Regions from separate parts of the Sphaerisporangium sp. NPDC051011 genome, predicted to be linked through region 1. Evidence: riboswitches for the same ligand, from Rfam matches in the RefSeq annotation. Region 1 holds a riboswitch; the other holds the start of a gene.
The links. A riboswitch is a leader RNA that binds a small molecule or an ion and turns the genes downstream of it on or off. The one in region 1 is predicted to bind cobalamin.
Positions count from the first base shown of each region.

Region 2: another riboswitch for cobalamin. It lies ahead of AB0H21_RS38635 (hypothetical protein); the one in region 1 lies ahead of AB0H21_RS27955 (ribonucleoside-diphosphate reductase subunit alpha).

Region 1 is NZ_JBFAGG010000013.1:43,184-54,381, forward strand. Features, by position in the region: gene glmS (glutamine--fructose-6-phosphate transaminase (isomerizing)) at 1-391, shown strand, start outside; gene AB0H21_RS27930 (pirin family protein) at 482-1,426, shown strand; gene AB0H21_RS27935 (histidine kinase) at 1,553-2,863, shown strand; partial or broken gene AB0H21_RS27940 (response regulator transcription factor) at 2,985-3,657, shown strand; gene AB0H21_RS27945 (hypothetical protein) at 3,783-4,670, opposite strand; gene AB0H21_RS27950 (tripartite tricarboxylate transporter substrate-binding protein) at 5,290-6,252, shown strand; cobalamin riboswitch at 6,384-6,585, shown strand; gene AB0H21_RS27955 (ribonucleoside-diphosphate reductase subunit alpha) at 6,696-8,951, shown strand; gene AB0H21_RS27960 (ribonucleotide-diphosphate reductase subunit beta) at 8,951-9,946, shown strand; gene AB0H21_RS27965 (mechanosensitive ion channel domain-containing protein) at 10,300-11,198, shown strand, end outside.
Region 2 is NZ_JBFAGG010000027.1:16,655-27,852, reverse strand. Features, by position in the region: gene AB0H21_RS38645 (enoyl-CoA hydratase/isomerase family protein) at 1-901, opposite strand, end outside; gene AB0H21_RS38640 (acyl-CoA dehydrogenase family protein) at 901-1,167, opposite strand; cobalamin riboswitch at 1,193-1,380, opposite strand; adenosylcobalamin (AdoCbl) riboswitch at 1,523-1,668, shown strand; gene AB0H21_RS38635 (hypothetical protein) at 1,765-4,812, shown strand; gene AB0H21_RS38630 (hypothetical protein) at 4,809-5,660, shown strand; gene AB0H21_RS38625 (hypothetical protein) at 5,657-6,937, shown strand; gene AB0H21_RS38620 (energy-coupling factor transporter transmembrane component T) at 6,937-8,070, shown strand; gene AB0H21_RS38615 (ATP-binding cassette domain-containing protein) at 8,067-9,671, shown strand; gene AB0H21_RS38610 (ECF transporter S component) at 9,668-10,618, shown strand; gene AB0H21_RS38605 (hypothetical protein) at 10,572-10,970, opposite strand.

The sequences.
Region 1 (11,198 bases):
GGTGGCCCGCGAGGGCGCCCAGAAGCTCAAGGAGATTTCGTACGTGCACGCCGAGGCGTACCCGGCGAGCGAGCTGAAGCACGGCCCGCTGGCGCTGATCGGCCCGGACATGCCGACCGTGGCGGTCGTGCCCGACGACGAGCTGCTCGACAAGAACCTCACCACCCTCGGCGAGATCCGCGCCCGCGGCGGCAAGGTGCTCATGATCGGTCACCGCGAGCCGGACGCCAAGCTGGCCGACGACGTCATCGTGGTGCCGAAGAACGAGGTCGAGCTGGACCCGATCCTCCTCGGCATCCCCCTCCAGCTCTTCGCCTACCACGCGGCCGTCGCCCTCGAACGCGACGTCGACAAGCCGCGCAACCTGGCCAAGAGCGTCACCGTCGAGTGACGTCCACCCTCTGACACCCTTTGACGCAGCCTGAGGCCGTGGTCCCGGCCCACCGCGGGGGGCACGGCCGGGGGTCGTACAGTCGATCGGGTGAGCAACCTGGAAAGCGATCCGCAGGAGACGGTGTGCGAGGCGCGGGCCGGCGGGCCCGCGCACGAGCTGCTGGAGGGCCGGGACGTCGTCCTCGGCGGCACCCGGGGCATGAAGGTGACCCGCACCCTCCCGAGCCGCGACCGCCGCATGGTCGGCGCGTGGTGCTTCGTCGACCACTACGGCCCCGAGCCGGCCGCCATGCGGGTGGCCCCCCACCCGCACACCGGCCTCCAGACGGTCACCTGGCTGCTCGAAGGGGAGGTCCTGCACCGAGACAGCCTCGGCAGCGAGCAGGTGATCACCCCGGGGCGGCTGAACCTCATGACGGCCGGCCGCGCGATCTCCCACGCCGAGGAGTCGCCCGCGGAGGGCATGCTGCACGGAGTCCAGCTCTGGGTGGCGCTGCCCGACGGGTCCCGGCACACCGACCCGGCGTTCGACCACCACCCCGACCTGCCCGTGCTGACCGCGCCGGGCGTCACGACCACCGTCATCATCGGCGAGCTCGGCGGGGCGACCTCACCCGCCCGCGCCCACACCCCGCTGGTCGGCGCCGAGGTGGCCCTGGAGGCGGGGGCGGCGGTCACACTGCCCGTCCGGCCGGACTTCGAGTACGCCGCGCTGGTGCTGGCCGGCGCGGCCGAGGTGGACGGCGAGGCCCTGGAACCGGGGCCTCTGCTGTACCTCGGGCAGGGGCGGACGGAGCTGGCCGTCGCCGCGGGGCCGGCGAGCCGGGTGCTGTTGCTCGGCGGCGAGCCGTTCGAGGAACAGCTCGTCATGTGGTGGAACTTCGTCGGCCGCACCCACGAGGAGATCGAGCGGTTCCGCAAGGAATGGGCGGAGGGCGGCGCGTTCGGCACCGTCGAGGGCTTCGACGGCGCGCCGCTGCCCGCCCCGGCTCTGCCCGGCACCCGCCTCAAGCCCCGACCCCGCCACCGCTGACGCCCCCTCGGCCACCCGTGACGGTCACCACGTCCCCGCCGGATCAGCACTGAAAACCGTCCGGGTGCTGTGAGGCCGCTGAGAGACGGCGTGGGCTGGGCCGGGTGGTCTGGGAGAATGGCTGGCGTGTGGATTCGTGCCCTGGTCGCCCCGCTCGTCAGCGGAACGACCTACCGGCGCGCCGTCCACCTGCTGCTCGGCGCGGTCCTGCTCCTGCCGTACATCCTGCTCGGCGTGGCCTTCGCCGGCATGTTCGCCGTCCCCGGCGAGCCGTACGGGCTGCTCGTACTCGTGCTCGCCCTGGTGGCCGTGATCGGCCTGGTGCCTCCGTTCCTGCGCGGCACCCGCGCCCTGGAGATCGCGGCGGCCCGCTCGCTGCTCGGCGTGGCCCTTCCCGACCCGCCGGTGACGGCCGAGCCCGGCAGGGCGGCGCGCGAGACCCGCCTGCGGGCGGCCCTGTGGTTCGCCGTCCACCTGGCCGCCGGGGGACTGGTCGGGTTGCTGCTGCTCATCCCGCTGGTGATGGGGCTGGCGTTCGCCGTCGAGTCGCTGGGCGTCGTGAGCGGTGCGCTCGACGGGCTGCGGCTCGGGCCGCTGGGCCGGCAGGACGGCCCGTGGCTCGGGCTGCTCGGCGTCCTCATGCTGGTCGGTGTGCTCTACGCCGTCGCCGGGCTCGGCGGCCTCGCGGCGGTGATGGCGCCGGTGCTGCTCGGCCCGTCCTCCGCCGAGCGGATCGCCGCGCTGGAGGCGCGCGCCGCCAGGCTGGCCGAGCGCAACCGCCTGGCCCGCGAGCTTCACGACTCCATCGGCCACGCGCTGACCGTGACGACGTTACAGGCCGCCGCCGCGCGCGAGCTGCTGCGCACGGACCCGGAGTTCGCCGGCCGCGCGCTCGCCGCCATCGAGGAGACCGGCCGCGCCGCGGCGGAGGACCTGGACCGCGTGCTCGGCATGCTGCGCGAACACGACCCCGCCGGCGACGGCGACGCCCTGCCGGGGACCACCGGCGTCGGCCCCCGTCCGGGGGACGGCTCGTCCGCGGATCGCGCGCCCGAGCACCGGCTGGGCGAGCTGCGCCGTCTCGTCGAGCACTCGCGCGGCACCGGCGTCGACGTGCGCGCCCAGGTCGAGGGGCCGGTGGACGATCTGCCCGCCTCCGTGTCGCGCGAGGGGTACCGCATCATCCAGGAGAGCCTCACCAACGTACTGCGGCACGCCGGGCCGGTCCCCGTGGCGTTGCGCGTAGCCGCCGGCGCCCGCGCGCTCGCCATCGAGGTGACCAATCCCGTCACAGGCGTGCTCGCACCCCGTGAGGGCGGGCGGGGGCTCGCGGGCATGAGGGAGCGGGTGACGATCCTGGGCGGCTCCATGACCGCCGGGCCGGACGGCGGGCAGTGGAAGGTGTCGGTACGCCTCCCAGTGGAGCCGCCCCGATGAATCCGCCCGCTTTCCGTCCGGTTCCTGATACCTCGCTCCGGCTGCCGGGCGTCCGGGCCTTGCCCGCTTCGGAAGGTGGTGTGACGGTGATCTCGCCCGTCCGCACGGCAGGGAGGGCGGTGTGACGGCGATCCGCGTGGCCATCGTCGACGACGAGGAGCTGATCCGGGTCGGGCTGCGCGTCATCGTCGACGCGCAGCCCGATCTGGAGGTCGTGGGCGAGGCGGCCGACGGAGCCGAGGTGATGGCGATGGTGGCGCGCTCCCGGCCCGACGTCCTGCTCATGGACGTGCGGATGCCCGCCATCGACGGCATCGAGGCGACGCGCCGCCTGCTGGCCGCCTCCGCCGCGCCCCCGAAGGTGCTCGTCGTCACCACGTTCGAGAACGACGACCACGTGTACGGAGGCGTTGCGGGCGGGTGCGAACGGCTTCCTGCTGAAGCGCGCCCGCCCGGCGGAGGTCGTACAGGCCGTGCGGGTGGTGGCGCGGGGCGAGTCCCTGGTGTTCCCCGCCGCGATCCGCCGCCTGGCCGGGTCCCACGGGCGAGGGCCCGCGGCCACGGGCCCGGCCGCCGACCGGCTGCGCCGCGCCCGGCTCACCGACCGGGAGGAGGACGTCCTGCGGCTCATGGCGACCGGCCTGTCCAACGCCGAGATCGCCGCCCACCTGGTGGTCGGGGCCGAGACCGTCAAGACCCATGTCGGGAACATCCTCACCAAACTCGCCGTCCGTGACCGCACGCAGGCCGTGATCGCCGCCTACGAGTCCGGCTTCGTCAGCCCCGAGGGGTGAGCCCATGAGCCCGCCTCGCCAGGCCGGACGGGACACGAGCTCGTCGCCGCCGCGCGGATCACGCCGGGCCGTCCCGGGGTCGCCTGGTTCGAAGGCGAGGGGGCCGGGGTCCGTTCGCATGGCGGTCATCCCTCGCGTCCGCAGGTCCGGCAGGCGCCGCGGCGTCGCAGGTAGTAGGCGTACGTCGCGACGGCGAGGGCGACGCCCCACAGCGGCCAGAGCATGTGCGTGGCGATGAGGACGGGGCTGTAGCCCGTCATGTTCACGAGCTCCGGCGAGGTCATGATGCCGATGCCGCCCGTGATCACGATGGGGACCACGTACGCCGCCGGGATCACCGCCAGCTTGACGGGCACACGGCGGCCCGCGAGGCCGACCATCCAGCGGGGGAAGACCTCGCCCCAGCGCCGTACCAGCCCCAGGGTGAGGATCGCGCCGACCGTGGCGAAGCTCGCGAGCCCCAAACCCGCCCAGACGCCCCCCGAGTCCCACAGAAAGCGCAGCTTCGCGTCGTCGATGCCCAGCGGGATGTGCATGGCCCAGGCGAAGCGGCTCGCGGCGTACAGGAGGGGGATCGCCACGGCGGTGATCGTCGCCCGGCGGCTCCACGCGAGGACGCGGAGCCCGTCCCCGGGCCGGTGGTCGTCGTCCCGGCCGCATCGGGCGCACGCGCCACGGCTGCGCCGCTGCCAGGACAGCACCGCGAACGCGAGCAGGAATCCGCCCGCCAGGGACCAGAACTGGTTCAGCAGCGACCAGTCGAGCACCCGGGAGTAGTCGATGTCCGAGGGCCATCCGAACGGGGCGCCGAGGATGAGCATCGGCGCGTAGCCGGTGAGCCCCAGCACGTCCACGGTCGGCACGCCGATCAGCAGGACGGCCGTCACGGTCCAGCCGAAGGCGAGCAGTGAGACCCGCAGGGCGCGTCCCGGCATCACCGCGTGCCGTCCGGCCATGGCCAGGAGCGCCACCGTGGCCACGAGCAGGACCGCAGCGAAGACGGGTGCCCCCACCTGCGGGGAGACCTCCCTTAACAGGGGTGACGATCTGGTGAACGCGTCGGGTCCGAAGGGGAAGCCTTTGCCGGAAATCGTCCAGTAGAGGGCCGCGATCCCGTAGACGGCGGCCCAGACGGCGGCCGCGTAACCGCCCCAGACGGCGGCCCCGATTCCCCGCCGCGTTCTGCCGGTGGACGTCCCGGAGCCCCTTTCGGGGGACGGTTCCCGGGGCGATCCGGAGGCCGTCCGTGGGGGAGGCTCCGGCGACGACAGGTGCGACGGGACCGAGGAGGACGGGCGGGACGCGGCGGCGGAGGACGGGCGGGACAGAACCGGGGAGGGCTCCGGAGGCCGCCCCGGAGTGGTGGGCGAAACCGGCGACGAGGACGAACTCGCCGGTTGCTGGGACGTCGACACGATGATCTCCTTCGCGGGGATACGAATTGAGCGCACCCCCACGCTCCCGCCCGGCCCGCCCCCGGCGACTCCCCCCACATCGGGAACCCCCTCCCCCGCACGGGGGATCGAGCCTTCGCCGAAGGCGGTCCCGCCGGGCCGTGGAGGGTGGGTGAGGGCCGTGTGCGGGGGCGGTGAGCTGGGCATTTAGGTGATATCGGGGGAAAGGGCGTGAACCATGCGTCGTCGCCAGGTGCTCGCGCTCGGGGCGGGGCTTGTCGCAATGGCCACCGGATGCGGGAGCGCCACCGACCCCCGCAGGCTCGCCTCCGCCACGGTCTCAATGGTGGTGCCCGGGCCGGCGGGAGGCGAGACGGACATGATCGCCCGGTCGCTCAAAGGAGTGGCCGAGCGCGAGTCGCTGGCCGGAGCGGTGCGGGTCGTCAACCGGCCGCTCGAGTCGGCGCTGACCGAGTTCACCCGCGCCCGGCAACCCGGCATGATGCTGATGGCCGAGCCCGAGCTGGTCGGGACGGTGCGGGACGTCCGCCAGGCCACCGCCTTCGCCGGCACCACCCCGCTGGCCCGCCTCTGCGGCGAGTGGGAGCTCCTGGTCGTCCCGGCGGCCTCGCGCCTGACGACGTTCGGCGCGTTCGCCGACGCGCTGCGGCGCGACCCGTCCCGGCTCGCCGTCGCGGGCAGGAACACGGGCGGGGTCGACCACGTCCTGCTCGGCATGCTGGCCCAGAGCCTCGGCGTCGACCCGCGCCTGGTCCGGTACGCGGCCTATCCGACCTGCGAGCAGGCCGTCGCCGCGCTGGCGGCCGGACGCGCCCCGGTCGCGATCTCCGGGCACGCGGCGGTGCGGCCGCGCGTGCGGTCGGGGGAACTGCGGGTGCTCGCGGTGTCCTCGCCGGACCGCCTGCCCGGCGTCGAGGCCCCGACGCTGCTGGAGTCCGACGTCCACCTGTACTGCGCGAACTGGCGGGGCCTGCTCGGATCCGGCGACCTTGCCGAGGCCGACAGGGCGGCGCTGGCCCTGATGTGCCGCGGCGTCGCGGACTCGCCACGCTGGCAGGCGATCTGCGTACGCAACGGCTGGACCCCGCTGTACCTCGACGGCGACGAGTTCCGCCAATGGCTGGGTGTGGAGTCCGCCCGCCTCGGCCGCGCCCTCGGCGACCTCGGCGTCCGCGTGTAGCGCCACGACGTGCCGTGACCCGTCAGCTCGATCGGTCGCCTCCACGTCCGGGATGGGGGTGGATGGTCACGCTGGGTGCATGGGAGCGACACAACCTATAGGGGTTGTTGCGGGGCAGGACACTAGATGTAGGATCCATGCTCGTCGCTGGTTCGCTCCTCGGGGCGAGGCAAGAGGGAATCCGGTGTGAATCCGGGACTGCCCCGCAGCGGTGAGCGGGAACGACCGCCGTCACATCAGCACTGGGCCGCCCGCGGCCTGGGAAGCGACGGCCAGTAGGCGTGTGAGGTGCGCCCGCGAGTCCGAAGACCTGCCGGTGACGTCGTCCAGGCCCCGAGGGAGGGCCGCCGGACGGGGAGACCGGCATGCCCGCTCACGGGTGCCCGGTCGTGCTCCGCCGTGCCTTCCTCCGGGGTGATCCGAGCGCACGAAGGAGACAGCACGTGACGGTGACGGATTCGCGGCCGGTGTACCGGCCGGAGGCGGGGAGCGAGCACAGGCGGCTCGCCATCGAGGAGGCCGCCGCCCGGGTCATCGCCGACCCCGCCAACTCCCGCGTCGCCGCGCGGCTGCTCGCCGAGGAGATCGCCGATGAGGCCGCCGCGCACGGCGTGCGGTCGTTCTCCGAGTCGGTCGCGGCCACGCACGCGGCGGGGCTGGTCCAGGACCGCCTGGCGGACTTCGTCCGGGACAACGCGGCCGTGCTGGACGGGCTGGTGGACCCCGGCGGCGACGACCGTTTCGAGTACTTCGGGCTGCGCACCGTCTACGACCGCTACCTGCTGCGCCACCCCGTGACCCGGGGCGTGCTGGAGCGCCCGCAGCACTTCTTCCTCCGCGTGGCCTGCGGCCTGGCGGACACCGTCGCCGAGGCCGGCGAGCTGTACCGGCTGACCTCCACGCTGTCGTACATGCCGAGCTCGCCGACGCTGTTCAACTCCGGCACCCGCCGCCCGCAGCTCTCGTCGTGCTTCCTGCTGGACTCGCCGCGCGACGAGCTGGACGCGATCTACGAGCGGTACGGCCAGGTGGCGCGCCTGTCGAAGTACGCCGGGGGCATCGGCATCGCCTGGACGCGGATCCGCTCGCGCGGCTCGCTGATCCGGGGCACCAACGGGCACTCCAACGGAATCGTCCCGTGGCTGCGCACGCTGGACGCGAGCGTCGCCGCCGTCAACCAGGGCGGGCGGCGCAAGGGCGCGGCCTGCGTCTACCTCGAACCGTGGCACGCCGACGTCGAGGAGTTCCTCGAACTGCGCGACAACACCGGCGAGGAGGCCCGCCGCACCCACAACCTGAACCTGGCCAACTGGATCCCCGACGAGTTCATGCGCCGGGTCGAGGCGGACGGCGAGTGGTCGCTGTTCGACCCCAAGGAGGTCCCGGAGCTGACCGACCTGTGGGGCGAGGCGTTCGACGCCGCCTACCGCGAGGCCGAGGCCGCCGGGCGGTACGTCCGGAAGGTCCCCGCCAGGGCCCTGTACGGGCGCATGATGCGCACGCTGGCCCAGACGGGCAACGGCTGGATGACCTTCAAGGACGCCTCCAACCGTGCCTCCAACCAGACGGCGCTGCCCGGGAACGTCATCCACCTGTCCAACCTGTGCACCGAGATCCTGGAGGTGACCAGCGACGCCGAGACCGCCGTGTGCAACCTCGGCTCGGTCAACCTCGCCGCCCACCTGGTGGAGCGCGGGCTCGACTGGGAGCGGCTGCGCGCCACGGTGGCGACGGCCGTGCGGTTCCTCGACAGGTCCATCGACCGCGGCTTCTACCCGACGCCGGAGGCCGAGGCGGCGAACAAGCGCTGGCGGCCGATCGGGCTCGGCGTGATGGGCCTGGCCGACGTGTTCTTCGCACTGCGGCTGCCGTTCGACTCGCCGGAGGCGCTGGCGCTGTCCAGCCGCGTCAGCGAGGAGATGGCGCTGGCCGCGTACCAGACGTCCTGCGACCTCGCCGAGGCGCACGGCGCGCACCCCTCGTACGCCGACACGCGGGCGGCGCGCGGCGTCCTGCACCTGGACCACTACCCGGCGGCGCGGCCCGTCCACCCCGGCGAGTGGGCCGCCCTGCGCGAGCGGATCGCGGCCACCGGGCTGCGCAACTCGCTGATGATCGCGATCGCGCCCACGGCCACCATCGCCTCCATCGCAGGCTGCTACGAGTGCGTCGAGCCGCAGGTGTCCAACGTGTTCAAGCGCGAGACCCTGTCGGGCGAGTTCCTGCAGGTCAACCGCTACCTGGTGCGCGACCTTCAGGAGTGCGGGCTGTGGACGCCGCAGGTCAGGGACGCGGTGAAGCGCGCCGACGGCTCCGTCCAGGACATCGCGGCCATCCCGGCGGACCTGAAAGTGCTGTACCGCACCGCCTGGGAGCTGCCGCAGAAGGCGCTGATCGACCTCGCCGCCGCGCGCCAGCCGTACATCGACCAGTCGCAGTCACTGAACCTGTTCATGGCGACCCCGACGATCGGCAAGCTGTCGTCGATGTACGCCTACGCCTGGCGGGCCGGGCTGAAGACGACGTACTACCTGCGCTCGCGCCCGGCCACCCGCATCGCGCAGACGACCGTCGCCGCCGAGCCGGCCACAGAGCCTCTCACCGGGCCCGTCGCCGGACCCGCCGCCACGCCGATCGCGGTCTCCGAGGCCGTGGCGTGCTCCCTTGAGAACCCCGAGATCTGCGAGGCGTGCCAGTGATGCTGCTCGACCCCGGCATGAACCTGACCCTGCGCCCGATGCGGTACCCGGAGTTCTACGAGCGGTACCGGGCCGCGATCCGCAACACCTGGACGGTCGAGGAGGTGGACCTCCAGTCCGACCTCGCCGACCTCGCCAAACTCGGCGCGGGGGAGCGGCATCTGATCAACCGGCTGGTGGCCTTCTTCGCCACCGGCGACTCGATCGTGGCCAACAACCTCGTGCTGAACCTCTACCAGCACGTCAACGCCCCCGAGGCGCGGCTGTACCTGTCGCGGCAGCTCTTCGAGGAGGCCGTGCACGTGCAGTTCTACCTGACGCTGCTGGACACCTACCTGCCCGACCATGACGAGCGGGCCAAGGCGTTCGCGGCGATCGAGCACATCCCGTCCATCAGGGACAAGGCCGAGTTCTGCTTCCGCTGGATCGACTCCGTCAACGGGCTGGCCCGCCTGGAGACGCGGGACGACCGCCGGGCGTTCCTGCTCAACCTGATCTGCTTCGCCGCCTGCATCGAGGGGCTGTTCTTCTACGGGGCCTTCGCGTACGTGTACTGGCTGCGCTCGCGCGGGCTGCTCGGCGGGCTCGCCACGGGGACGAACTGGGTGTTCCGCGACGAGTCCATGCACATGGAGTTCGCGTTCTCGGTCGTGGACACCGTGCGCGCCGAGGAGCCGGACCTCTTCGACGACGAGCTGGGCGCCCAGGTGACCCGGATGATCGAGGAGGCGGTGGCCGCCGAGCTGGCGTTCGCCCGCGACCTGTGCGGTGACGGCCTGGCGGGGATGAGCGCCGAGCGCATGCGCGAGTACCTCGAGTACGTCGCCGACCGCCGTCTGGCCCGGCTCGGGCTGCCGATCCGGTACGGGACGGCCAACCCGTTCGCCTTCATGGAGCTCCAGGACGTGCAGGAGCTGGCGAACTTCTTCGAGCGGCGGGTCTCCGCCTACCAGGTGGCGGTGGAGGGCAGCGTCAGCTTCGACGAGGCGTTCTGACCCCGTCGTCCTGCCCCTTCGTCCTCGTCCGAAGGTGGTCCGACCGAGTCCCTCCTCCGTGTGATCTGTATCACTCTATTTCGGGATTCATGGCCATATGTCTGGCTATGGATCGCCCGAGCCGGCGCGTGGCCTCGCGGCCCGCGCCGGTGGCGGGCCCGCGACGTCCGCCGTCACATGCCTGTACGCCGTCGGAGGAGGAACTTGTTCGCGCCCTGACTCGTGTGAAACGCGTAGCTCTGTGATCATTCGATCCGAGAGCACTCCGGATCCCGGTGCCCGGCTGCCATGGTTAGCCATTTACGCCTTTCCCCTGCACGCGATAGGAAAGGACGACGAAAGGGGCGCCGCCTGTGTCATCGGTAGCAAGCTGGATACTCCTGGTGGTCGCGGTGCTCGCGGCGGTGATCGCGGTCGAGCTGGTCAGGCGGCTGCTGCGGTCGCGCCACGTCAACGGCAGGTTCTCCCTGGCGGGCCCGCTCCTCGAGCGGTGCACGTGGCCGGCGTTCGCGACCGCGGCCGTCGTGACGTTCGACACCGGGTACGCGCCCGGCATGTCCAGCGTGACGGCCACCCTCGTGGTCGAGCAGGTCGTCACCCTGTTGCTCATCGCCTGCGTCGCCTGGCTGGTCATCCAGGCCGCGTACGCCGTGACCGACGTGGTGCTGGACCGGCTCGGCGCGATCGAGGGAGAGGGCAACCGCAAGGCGCGGCGCATCCGCACCCAGATCGCGCTCGTCCGCCGCGTCGCCGCCGCCGTGATCATCATCGTGTCCATGGGCTCCATGCTGTTCAGCTTCCCGGCGGTCCGCGCGCTCGGCGCCGGGCTGCTCGCCTCGGCGGGCATCGCGGGCGTGGTCGCGGGCATCGCCGCCCAGTCCACGCTGAGCAACCTCATCGCCGGGCTGCAGCTCGCCTTCAGCGACGCCATCCGCCTGGACGACGCCGTCGTGGTCGGCGGCGAGTGGGGCCGTATCGAGGAGCTGACGCTCACCTACGTCGTCGTGCGGCTGTGGGACGAGCGGCGGCTCATCCTGCCGGTCTCCTACTTCACCAAGACGCCGTTCGAGAACTGGACCCGCTACGAGAGCCGCGTCATCGGGCACGTCATGCTGTACGTCGACTGGTCGGTGCCCGTGGAGGAACTGCGGACCGAGCTCTACCGCCGCCTGCGCGAGCACCCCCTGTGGGACCAGAAGGACTGGACCATCCAGGTCACCGGCATCCAGCCCAACGGCCTGGTCGAGCTGCG
Region 2 (11,198 bases), on a different contig from region 1:
TGCCCTCCCGCAGGTCCGGGTGGCGCAGGGCCCGGCACGACACCCGGTACTCCTGGTCGAGCACCTCCTCCAGCGAGCCGAGGAGCCCCGCCCTGCGGATCGCCTCCAAGGTCACCTTGAGCGCCGTCGGCGACCTGCCGACGATCTGCTCGGCCGCCTCCTTCGCCGCGTTGTCGCCGCTGTCCAGCAGGAGCTCCACGATCTGCGCGACGCTCTCGGCCGCGTAGCAGACGTCGATCCAGGCACGCTGTCCGGCCAGCGTCCCGTCCGGGGCGGCACGCGCGTAGGTCTCCAGGGCGTGCGCCACCCCGTGCTCCTCCACGGCCCGGCTGAAGGCGGCCAGGTCGGCGGAGGGGACGAAGTGATCGGCCAGCCCGCAGAGGATGGCATCGCCCGCCCCGATCGACGCCCCGGTCAGCGCCAGGTGCAGGCCGATCTCACCGGGAGCGCGCGAGAGCAGGTACGTACCCCCGACATCGGGGACGAGGCCGATGCCGGTCTCGGGCATGGCCAGTCTCGTGCGCTCGGTGACCACGCGCACGCTGCCGTGCGCCGAGACTCCGACACCGCCGCCCAGGACCAGGCCGTCCATGAGCGCGACGTACGGTTTGCCGTATCGGGCTATGTGGGCGTTGAGGTGGTACTCGTCCCGCCAGAACGCGGGCGTGGCGTCACCTCCCTGGCGAATGTCATGGTAGACGGAGCGGATGTCGCCCCCGGCGCACAGGCCGCGTTCGCCCGCGCCGCTGATGAGCACGACGTCGACCGCGTCGTCCGCCTCCCACGCGCGCAGCGTGGCGTCGAGGTGGCGGACCATGTCATGGGTGAGGGCGTTGAGGGCCTGCGGCCGGTTGAGCAGGATGTGTCCGAGGTGGCCGGAGCGCGTGGTCTCGATGTCCATCAGGCGGCCCCGATCAGTCCGCGGGCGACGATGACGTGCATGATCTCATTGGTCCCTTCGAGGATCTGGTGCACCCGTAGATCGCGCACGATCTTCTCTATGCCGTACTCGGTGAGGTAGCCGTATCCGCCGTGGAGCCCCTTCGAGCCGGCCGGCGGGACCCTCGCCTGGACCCGGCCGGTGTTGGGATCGTGCACCTCGCCCGAAGAAGCGGAGGTGCCGGGGAGATGCTCGCCGCCGATGATATGGGTCAGCTCACGCATCATGCGTGTTCGCTCCATCCTCGTGGACAACACGTACCGAACCCGCGGCCGGTATCCTGACTCCCGGATCGGCGCGCGTCATCCGGCCTTCCCAGCTCTCGCCAGTGGCCCTGTCGAGCGATGACGCACATCCCCGGTCACAGTGGCGGGACCGCGCTGGATTCGCACCAGCTTCCCTGCACCGCGGCGTTACTTACCCCAAATATAGTTGGACGTCCTAGTAAGTCCAGCTTCCAGGCACCGCTTCCCGGCAGTGCAGGGCGGCACCCCGACCGGCGGCGCAATCAGCAAGTGTGCGCTGGGTTTCGGACGGGTCTCGTCGGATTCGGCCAGCGATGTTAATATCAAGCCGTTTATCCCAAGTGAATACTTTCGTCCGTGGCGAGGAAGCCGGTCAAAGTCCGGCGCTGTCGCGCAACCGTAGGTCACCGGAAGGTGGCGAGTCGGGTCCGTGCCGCGGACGAGTGATGTCTGACCACTGTCGCGAGTAGCAGGGGTGGACACGATCCGGCCGTCAGGTGCGCATCGTCCTCTCCTGCTCATGCAAAAGGACGAGGCGTGGACCGCACCTTTCGCAGAAATCGACGGTCGACTGTCGCGGTGCTGTCCGCTGTAGCCGGCATCGTGGCGGCGATGGTTGCGTCCGGCCCTGTCGCGGCCGCTTCGGCCGACGGCGTGGAGGCCGCGCGGAGCAACGCGCGTTGGCTGGCCCGTCAGCTCGCCGCCGACGGGACTTTGCAGAACCCGATGGGTGGCGCGCTGCCCGACCACGGGCTCATGATCGACACCTTGTTCGCGCTGCGGGCCGCCGGAGAGGGCGAACGCGGCGAGGCGACCGTCCGGTACCTGGACGACGAGCGGCACGCGAGCGACTACTTCACCTGGGACGGCCTGGTGCCCGGCATGGGCTACGACGCGGTGATCGTCGGCGGGGCCACGGCGAAGGTGCTGGTGGCCGCGGAGGTCTCCGGACGGGACCCGCGGAACTTCGGCGGCCACGACATGGTCGCCGAGACCCAGGGCACGATCATGCGGTCGGGCCCGGACAAGGGGCGCGTCAGCGACTACTCCAAGAACCCCGACCTCGCGGACTCGGTCAGCAACAACGCGAACGTGTTCGGGCAGGCCCTGGGCGTGATCGGGCTGGCGGGCGCCGGCGAGAACGACCGGTTGGCCATCGACACGCTGGTGACGCAGCAGTGCGCGGAAGGCTACTTCCGGATCTTCTTCGGCTACATCCCGACCTCCGAGACCGGCGACCATGTGACGCCGAACGGCAACAAGGTCTCGACGTGCGACGAAGGCAAGCCGTTCGACCAGTCCGCGCCCGACGGCGACGCCACGGGCATGGCCCTGTCGGCGCTGCTGGCCGCGCGGCACGCCGGCGCGACCGGGCTCGACGGGCCGATCGACGCCGCCGTGTCCTGGTTGAAGGCGCACCAGAAGGCCGGGGGCGGCTGGGGCGGCGGCGTCAGTACCGAGGCGCCGAACACCAACAGCACCGGGCTCATCGTGCAGGCGCTCGCCGACGCGGGCGGCGCCGACGACGCCGTCGAACGCGGCACCGCCTACCTGAAGTCCGCGCAGGTCACGGCCACGGCGGACGGCGGCAACACGCTCAGCGGCCAGATCGGCGCGATCGCCTACACGCCGGAGGAGTACCAGGCCGCGCGGACCGGTGGGATCGCCGGGCTCGACACGTGGATCCGGGCGAGCGCCCAGGCCGCGCTCGGGCTCGCCCGGATCGGGTTCCACGACCTGACGCAGGGCAGGGTCCCGCCGCCAGACCCCGACCCCAGCTCCTCCCCGACCCCAAGCCCGTCCGTCAGCCCCACAGTGAGCCCGTCACCCACCCCTACGGTCACCCCGTCCGCCACCCCTACGCGCACGCCGTCGCCCACCCCTTCGGCCGGCCCCACGGCCACCCCTTCGCCGACCAGAACCCCGACGCCACGGCCGACCCCGACGCCCACACCGAAACCCACGACGAAGCCAACGCCCAAGCCCAAGCCCAAGCCCAAATCGAAACCGAAGCCCAAGCCGAAGTCCAAGCCCAAGCCCAAGTCGAAGTCCAAGCCCAAGTCGAAGTCGAAGTCGAAACCCACGTCCAAACCCAAGCCGAAACCGCGATCCACCGCGACGCCGCACCCGCTCAAGTCCGTCTCACCGCTGGGCGGCAAGCCAGGCGGGAACACGCCCCCGCCCGCCGTCCCCGCCGGGCTCGACGAGAGGCCGCCGCCCGGCGACCTGTCCGGGCCTGGCGTGACGCCGACGCCCGGCGCCCTGCCGGAGTCCGGGACGCCGCCGCAGGCGCAGGCCGCTGACGCCGGTCCCGCCGGACGGCTGGGCGCGTACTTGGCCGGTCGGCTCGTGAACGGCGACCATGTCGAGGTCACCAAGGACGGCGAGACGTACGTCGACTACGACGCGACCGCGGAACTCGTGCTGGCGTTGCGGGTCCTGGGCGAGCAGCAGGCCGCCGTCACCCAGGCGTCGCTGTTCCTGCTGCTGCCGGATTCGATCCAGGCGTACGCCTACGGCGCGCCGTACGAGCAGGGCCAGGCGGCCTACGCTGAGCCGCTGGCGAAACTCCAGATCATCGCCCGGTTCCTCCAGTCCGAGCCCGCCGCGCCCGCCGACCTCGCGACGACCGCCGACCGGCTCAGGGACGGCCTCACCCAGCTCAGAACGGCGCAGGGCCGGTTCGCCGACCGCGGCGCCCAGGGAGATCCGGACGGCTCGGTCCGCAGGCAGGCGTGGACCATCCTCGCGATCACGGCGAGTGGGGCTCCCGGTGAGGCCGCGGCTCCGCTGGACGTGCTCCTGGGGAGCCAGTGCTCGGACGGGTCGTTCCCGGCGGACCTGAACACCAAGGACTGCGCGGCCGGGGACCTGGCCGCGACCGCCGCCGCGGTCGTCGCCCTGAACGGCCAGCCCCGCAGCACTCCCGCGGCGGCGGGGAACGCGGCGGGCGCACCCGCGGCGATCCAGGCCGCGACCCGGGTGAACGGCGCGCCCGCGGGCTGGTCGCAGCACCGCGTCACCGCCCTGACGGACGCCGCCGCAGTGCTCACCTCTCGTACGTCCGGCGACGGCCTGGTGCGGTCCGGCGGCCGGGTCGACGTGGTGCTGAGCGCGGCCGTCGCCGCGGGCCGCCGCGCCGCGGGCCTCGACGCGGGCGACACCACACGGGCACTCGGCGCGCTGCTCCAGGCCGACGGCGGGCTCGGCGTGTCCGGAACCGGCAGCGACCTGCCGACGAGCATCGCCGCGGCGTCCGGGATGGCGGGCCGCTCGTGGCTGAGTACGCCCGGTTCGCCCGTCACGATCGGCCTGCACCTGACGGGCCGGCAACTGGACGCGCGCCGCGTGGCCGCCGAGGACAAGTGGCCGACATGGCCGATCTTCGCCCTCGCCGCGCTGCTCGCCGTCGCCGGGCTCGGCTACACCGGCCGCCGCCTCAGCTCCCGCCACCTCGCCTCCCGCCCATTCGTCTCCCTCCGACTCGCCTTCCGCCGACTCGCCTTCCGCCGACTCGCTCCCGTGGGAGCGGGCGCCACCGCATTCGGCTCGCCATCCGCCGGAACTTCGCCCGCAATCCAACCTCCCGCCCCGGACCCGACCGCTTCTAAGGGGAACACCACGTGAGAAGGATCTTCGCCGGACTCTGCGGCCTCGTCGTGTCAGCCGCGTTATCGGTCGCCGTGCAGACGCCGGCGCACGCCGCCGGCTATGACGGCATCTGCACCGGTGCCGACGCCCTGACCGGCGTCACCATCGTCATCGACTTCCAGGAACTGAACGGCAACGGCGGCACACCCGCCCCGACGGTCACCCGCTGCTCCCCGAACCCCACGCCGGGCACGCAGCGGACCGGCATCCAGGCCCTTCAGGACGCCGGCATCAGCGTGACGGGCGTCGCGCAGTGGGGGCTGGCGTTCGTGTGCCGGCTGCAGGGCCGCCCCTCGGCCGCCGAATCGATCCCCATCACCAGCAACCCGAACTACCACGAAGCGTGCGTCGTCACCCCGCCGGCGGCCGCCTACTGGTCGTACTGGCACGCCACGGGCGCCGGCACGACGTGGACGTACAGCAGCTACGGCGCGTCCAACCGCAACGTGGTCCCGGGCGGCTTCGAGGGCTGGTCGTTCTCGCTGAACAAGACCGCCACCTCGAACCCGCCGCCCGGCGTCACTCCGAACAACCCGGCGGTCAACCCGAACAACCCGACCGTGAACCTGTCCGTGGACGACCTGGACCGCAAGATCAATCTGGGTCAGAGCACGTCGCTGACGTGGACGTCGACGAACGCGACCTCGCTGGCCGCGTTCTCGGTCGCGCCGGCGACGGGTGGCGGCTCCTGGTCGGGTGCGCTGGCCGTCCCCGGCGGCACGAAGACGATCACGCCGACGGCGAAGGGCACCTACACGTACACGATCAGCGCCACGGGTACCGGCGGGACCGTGTACAACACGGCGACACTGACGGTCCAGTGACGCTATCGTCCATCCGCGGCACCCGGACGGCCCTGCGCGCCGTCCGGGTGTTCGCCGCGGCAGCCGTCCTGCTGGTCACCGCCCACCTGGCGCCGGCCGGCGCGTCCGCGATCGACCCGTCCCGGGGCCTGCCGGGGTTCTGCCCGGACGGCAACGGCGTCACCGTCGTCGTCGACTTCCAGGGGCTGGGCGGCACGCCGATCGTGCGCTGCGACCCGCGGCGGGAACGCGGCACCGGCCTGGACGCCCTGAAGGGCGCGGGCTTCCAGATCGACGGGGTGCGGCGGTGGGGCGAGGCGTTCATCTGCCGGATCGAGAACCGTCCGTCCGCCGTGGAACAGATACCGGTGAAGGGCAACGAGGGCTACCGGGAGGCGTGCATCGACACGCCGCCCGCCGCCGGGTACTGGTCGTACTGGCACGCCGGCAACAACTGCGCCTGGAAGTACAGCCAGTGGGGCGTCAAGAACCGCGACTTCATCCCGGGCGGTTTCGAGGGCTGGTCGTTCTCCCTGAACGCGACCGCCGACACCAACCCGAAGCCACGGATCGCCGCGGTCCGTCCCGGAACGGAAGGCGGCCCGTGCAACGCCCGCGACGAGCCCGCTCCCACGTCCAACGACCCGAGCGCGGTCCAGCCCAGGCCGGGCGGCGGCGACACCCGGCAGGACTCGCCGGCCCCTGATCCCCCTGCCACGCAGGATCCCGCTCCGCGCGCGAACCCCGACTCCCCCGCGGCGCAGGACCCCGCTCCTCGCACCGACCCCCCTGCGGCCCAGGATCCGGCCCCGCGCGCCAACCCTGACTCCCCGGCCGCGCAGGCCCCCGCTCCGCACAGCGACTCCGATTCCCCCACTGCGCAGGCTCCCGCTCCGCGCGCGAACCCCGGCTCTCCCGCCGCACAGGCTCCCGCCCGGCGCACCACCCCTGACTCCCCCGCCGCGCGGGATGTCACGGGCACGGACCCGGCGCGGCCAGAAGAACCGGGAGGATCGGGAGGATCGGGGCCGGCGACACCGTCCGGGCAGGACTCCCCGCCCGGTGACGGAACCGTGCCGCCCCCTCTGCCCCGCACCCGGCAGACGTCCGTCCCGGACGACCCTTCCCGCAATGTGGCCTTCACCGGCGGGGAGGACGCCCCGGACGTCACCGAGCTCGTCAGGGAGCAGTCCGGCGCGAGCGACCGCGCGCCCTGGGTGGCGGCGGCCGCGATCGTCGTGCTCGGCGCGGCGACGTGGCTGACCGCGCGCCACCGCCGACGCGCCCGAGACGCCTGATGCGCTCGCATTCGGCCTCCTATTTCCTGCCGCGCGACCTGCACCCGGGCGCCTGGTGGGCGTGGACGCTGGGCCTGGCGGTCGCGGCGAGCCGCACGACGAACCCGTGGCTGCTGCTCACGATCGTCGCGGTGGTGTGTCACGTGGTGGTCGCCCGCCGCTCCGAGGCGCCGTGGGCGATGGCGTTCCGCGTCTATCTCGTGCTCGGCGCGGTGATCGTCACGTTCCGAGTGTTGTTCCGGTTCGTCTTCGGCGGTGCGGAGGGCACGACGATCATCGTGAGCCTGCCGGAGATCCCGCTGCCGGCGTGGGCGGCGGGCATCCGGCTGTTCGGCGACGTGTCCGCCGAGTCGCTGCTCGGCGGACTGTACGACGGGCTGCGCCTGGCGGCGATGGTGATCTGCCTGGGCGCCGGCAACGCGCTCGCGAACCCGAAGCGGCTGCTGAAGGCGATGCCGCCGGCCCTGTACGAGGTCGGCACGGCCGTGATCGTGGCGCTGTCGGTGTTCCCCCAGCTCGCCGAGAGCGTCCTGCGGGTCCGGCAGGCGCGCAAACTCCGCGGCGGAACCCGCGGAAAGCGGTTCCACGCGCTCCGCACGATCGTCATCCCGGTGCTGGAGGACGCCCTCGACCGGTCGCTGCGGCTCGCGGCGTCGATGGACTCCCGCGGCTACGGGCGGTCCGGCACGGCCAGGCCGCGGGCCCGGTTCGTCACCGGGCTGCTGATGATCGCCGGGCTGGGCGGCGTGTGCGTCGGCGTCTACGCCACCCTCGACGGAAGCACACCCCGCTTCCTGGCCCTGCCCGTCCTGCTGGCCGGGCTCGCCATGGCGCTGGCCGGGTTCCGGCTCGCCGGGCGGCGCGTCCAGCGGACCCGGTACCGGCCCGACCGCTGGGGGCTCGCCGAGGTCGTCACCGCCGGCAGCGGGATCGCCGTCGCGGTCGTGCTGTTCGCGACGTCCAGCGTGGACCCGACGAACCTCAACCCGTCACTCATCGAGCTGTCGTGGCCGATGCTGTCGTGGGCTCCGCTGTGCGGGGTGCTCGCCGGGATGCTGCCGGCGTTCCTCACCCCGCCGCCTGAGCTCTCGCATGTCCCGGCCGGGGTGCTCCCGGAGAAGGTGCCCGCATGATCGAGCTGAACGACGTCTCCTTCTGGTACCACGGGCAGGCCGATCCCGTGCTCGCGGGCATCGGCGCGACGATCGGCGAAGGGGAGCTGGTGCTCGTCGCGGGACGGACGGGCGCAGGCAAGTCCACCCTGCTCGGCACGGTCAACGGGCTCGTCCCGCACTTCACCGGGGGCCATCTCGAAGGTCTTGTCGCGGTCGGCGGCGCCGACACCGCGTCCCATCCGCCGCGCGAGTTCGCCCATCTCGTCGGGGTCGTCGGGCAGGACCCGCTCGCCGGGTTCGTCACCGACACCGTCGAGGAGGAACTCGCCTACGGCATGGAACAGCTCGGCCTGCCGCCCTCCGTCATGCGCCGCCGGGTCGAGGAGACCCTCGACCTGCTCGGCATCGCCGACCTGCGCCGCCGGGCCCTGCGCACCCTGTCCGGCGGGCAGCAGCAGCGCGTCGCGATCGGCTCGGTCCTCACCATGCATCCGCCGGTGCTGGTCCTGGACGAGCCGACCTCCGCGCTCGACCCGACCGCCGCCGAGGACGTCCTCGCGACGCTCGCGCGGCTCGTCCACGACCTCGGCACGACCGTCCTGCTCGCCGAGCACCGGATGGAACGCGTGGTCCCGTTCGCCGACCGGATGCTGTACCTGCCGGGCGACGGAACCCTCGTCGACGGCCCGCCGGCCGCCGTGCTCCGGGACATGCCGATCGGGCCGCCGATCGTCGCGCTGGGCCTGTTCGCCGGGTGGGAGCCGCTGCCCCTGTCCGTCCGGGAAGCCCGCAGGCGCGCCGGGCCGCTGCGCGAGGCGCTGCCCCGCGTTCCGGACGTTCCTCCCGGCACGACCGGGGCGCCGGTGCTCACCGGCCGCGACGTCGTGGTCCGGTACGGCGAGACCGTCGCCGTCCGCGGCATCGACCTGGACCTGCACGAAGGGGCGGTGCTCGCGCTGATGGGCCGCAACGGCTCCGGCAAGTCCTCGCTGCTGTGGGCGCTGCAGGGCTCGGGACCGCGCCAGGGCGGCACGGTCACGGTCGCCGGGTCCGACCCGGGACGGCTGCCGAGCGCGCGGGCCCGGGCGCTCGTCGGGCTCGTCCCGCAGACCGCCGGGGACCTGCTGTACCTGGAACGGGTCGCCGACGAGTGCTCCGCCGCCGACCACGAATCGAAGGCCGCACCCGGGTCATGCCGGACCCTGCTCGACCGGCTCGCGCCCGGCATCGACCCGGACGCCCACCCGCGCGACCTGTCCGAGGGGCAGCGCCTCGCGCTCGTGCTGGCCGTGCAGCTCACCGCGTCACCGCCGGTCATGCTGCTCGACGAGCCGACCCGCGGCCTCGACTACGACGCCAAGACCGCGCTCGCCGCCACGATCGCCGCGCTCGCCGCCGAGGGACGCGCCGTCGTCGTCGCCACCCACGACGTGGAGTTCGTCGCGGCCGTGGCCGACCGCGTCGTCGTCATGGCGGAAGGGGAGATCGTGGCGGACGGCCCGGCCCGGGACGTGCTGGGCGGCTCACCCGCGTTCGCGCCGCAGGTCGCGAAGATCCTCGGCCCGGACTGGCTGACCGTCGCCGCCGTCCGCGCAGCACTCCCCCAGGAGGCCCGATGACGACGCCGGCCACCGAGGAGACGCGGGCCATCCGGGTCGGCCTGCGGTCGGCGGCCGTGCTCACGCTCGCGTCCATCGCCGGGCTGATGATGTTCGTGTGGCCGCTGCTCGTCCGCGTCGAGCCGCAGACCATGCAGCACGCGCCCGACGCGCCGTTCATCTTCATCGGCATCCTGCCCGTCCTCATCATCGTCGTGCTCGCCGAGTTCTCCGAAGGCGGCATGGATTCCAAGGCGCTGGCGATGCTCGGCGTCCTGTCTGCCGTCAACGCCGCGCTCAGGCCCCTAGGCGCGGGCACCGCCGGCATCGAGACGGTGTTCTTCATGCTCGTGCTCGCCGGACGGGTCTTCGGCCCCGGCTTCGGGTTCGTTCTCGGCTGCACCTCCCTGTTCGCGTCCGCGCTGCTCACCGCCGGCGTGGGACCGTGGCTGCCGTTCCAGATGATGTGCTCGGCCTGGATCGGCATGGGCGCCGGGCTCCTGCCGCGCCGCGTCAGCGGGAAGGCCGAGATCGCCATGCTCGTCGCCTATGGCATCGTCGTGGCGTACCTGTTCGGCTTCCTCATGAACCTGTGGTTCTGGCCGTTCATCACCGGCGCCGAAGTCCCCTACCACGACGGCCACATCTCCTACGTCCCCGGCGACCCCGTCGGCGAGAACCTGCACCGCTTCGCCGTCTTCACCCTGCTGACGTCCACCGGCGGCTGGGACACCGGCCGCGCCATCACCAACACCATCGCCATCATCGTCCTCGGCCCGGCCATCCTGGCGACACTGCGCCGCGCCTCCCGCAAGGCGTCCTTCGGCGCCGGCCACAAGTTCTCACGCCTGGGTGGAAGACATGTCCACTCCTCAGTCGCCGACCCAACGCGAGACCACCCTGCGGCCACGGTCTCGAGGGTCAGGATGCGGACCAGTGCGGGCCGTTGGGGGTGTCCTGGACGGTGACGCCGACGCGGGCGAGGGCGTCGCGGACCGTGTCGGCGAATTCGTACGCGCCCGCGACCCGTAGTTCGCCGCGTAAGGTCAGCAGCGGGTTCACGAGAGGGGTCAGCCGTTCGCGGGGATCGCGCAGGTCGACCAGGAGGGCGAGGCGGGCGATCATGCCGCGCAGGAGGGCGCGCGCCTGCTCGACACCGCCGTCGTCCTCCTCGGTGTCGGCCGCCCACTTGTTTATCTCGGACTCCAGGTCCAGTACGGCCTGGATGAGCGCGCGCTGACCGACCCGCGCCTGGCCACCGGGTCGGCCCCCGCCGCTCCTACGCCCGATCACATCGAGGTTGACAACGTCGCGGCCCATGCGATCCGCCACCTGGCGTTTCTCCAGGCGACCGACCCGATCGTGCGCGATGCCCTCGCCGTACACCCACACCTGGGCCGGGCGCTGGACGACCTCGCCTCGATGGCGACCGTCGCCGGTCGGCGGTAAGGGCGGTTCACCGCGTCCTCAGGCGGGCGGTTCGGCCGCTTCCAGGCGGTGGATCGTCCCCTCTGCATCCGCCCACCAGGCCAGGAGCTGGGTGATGGC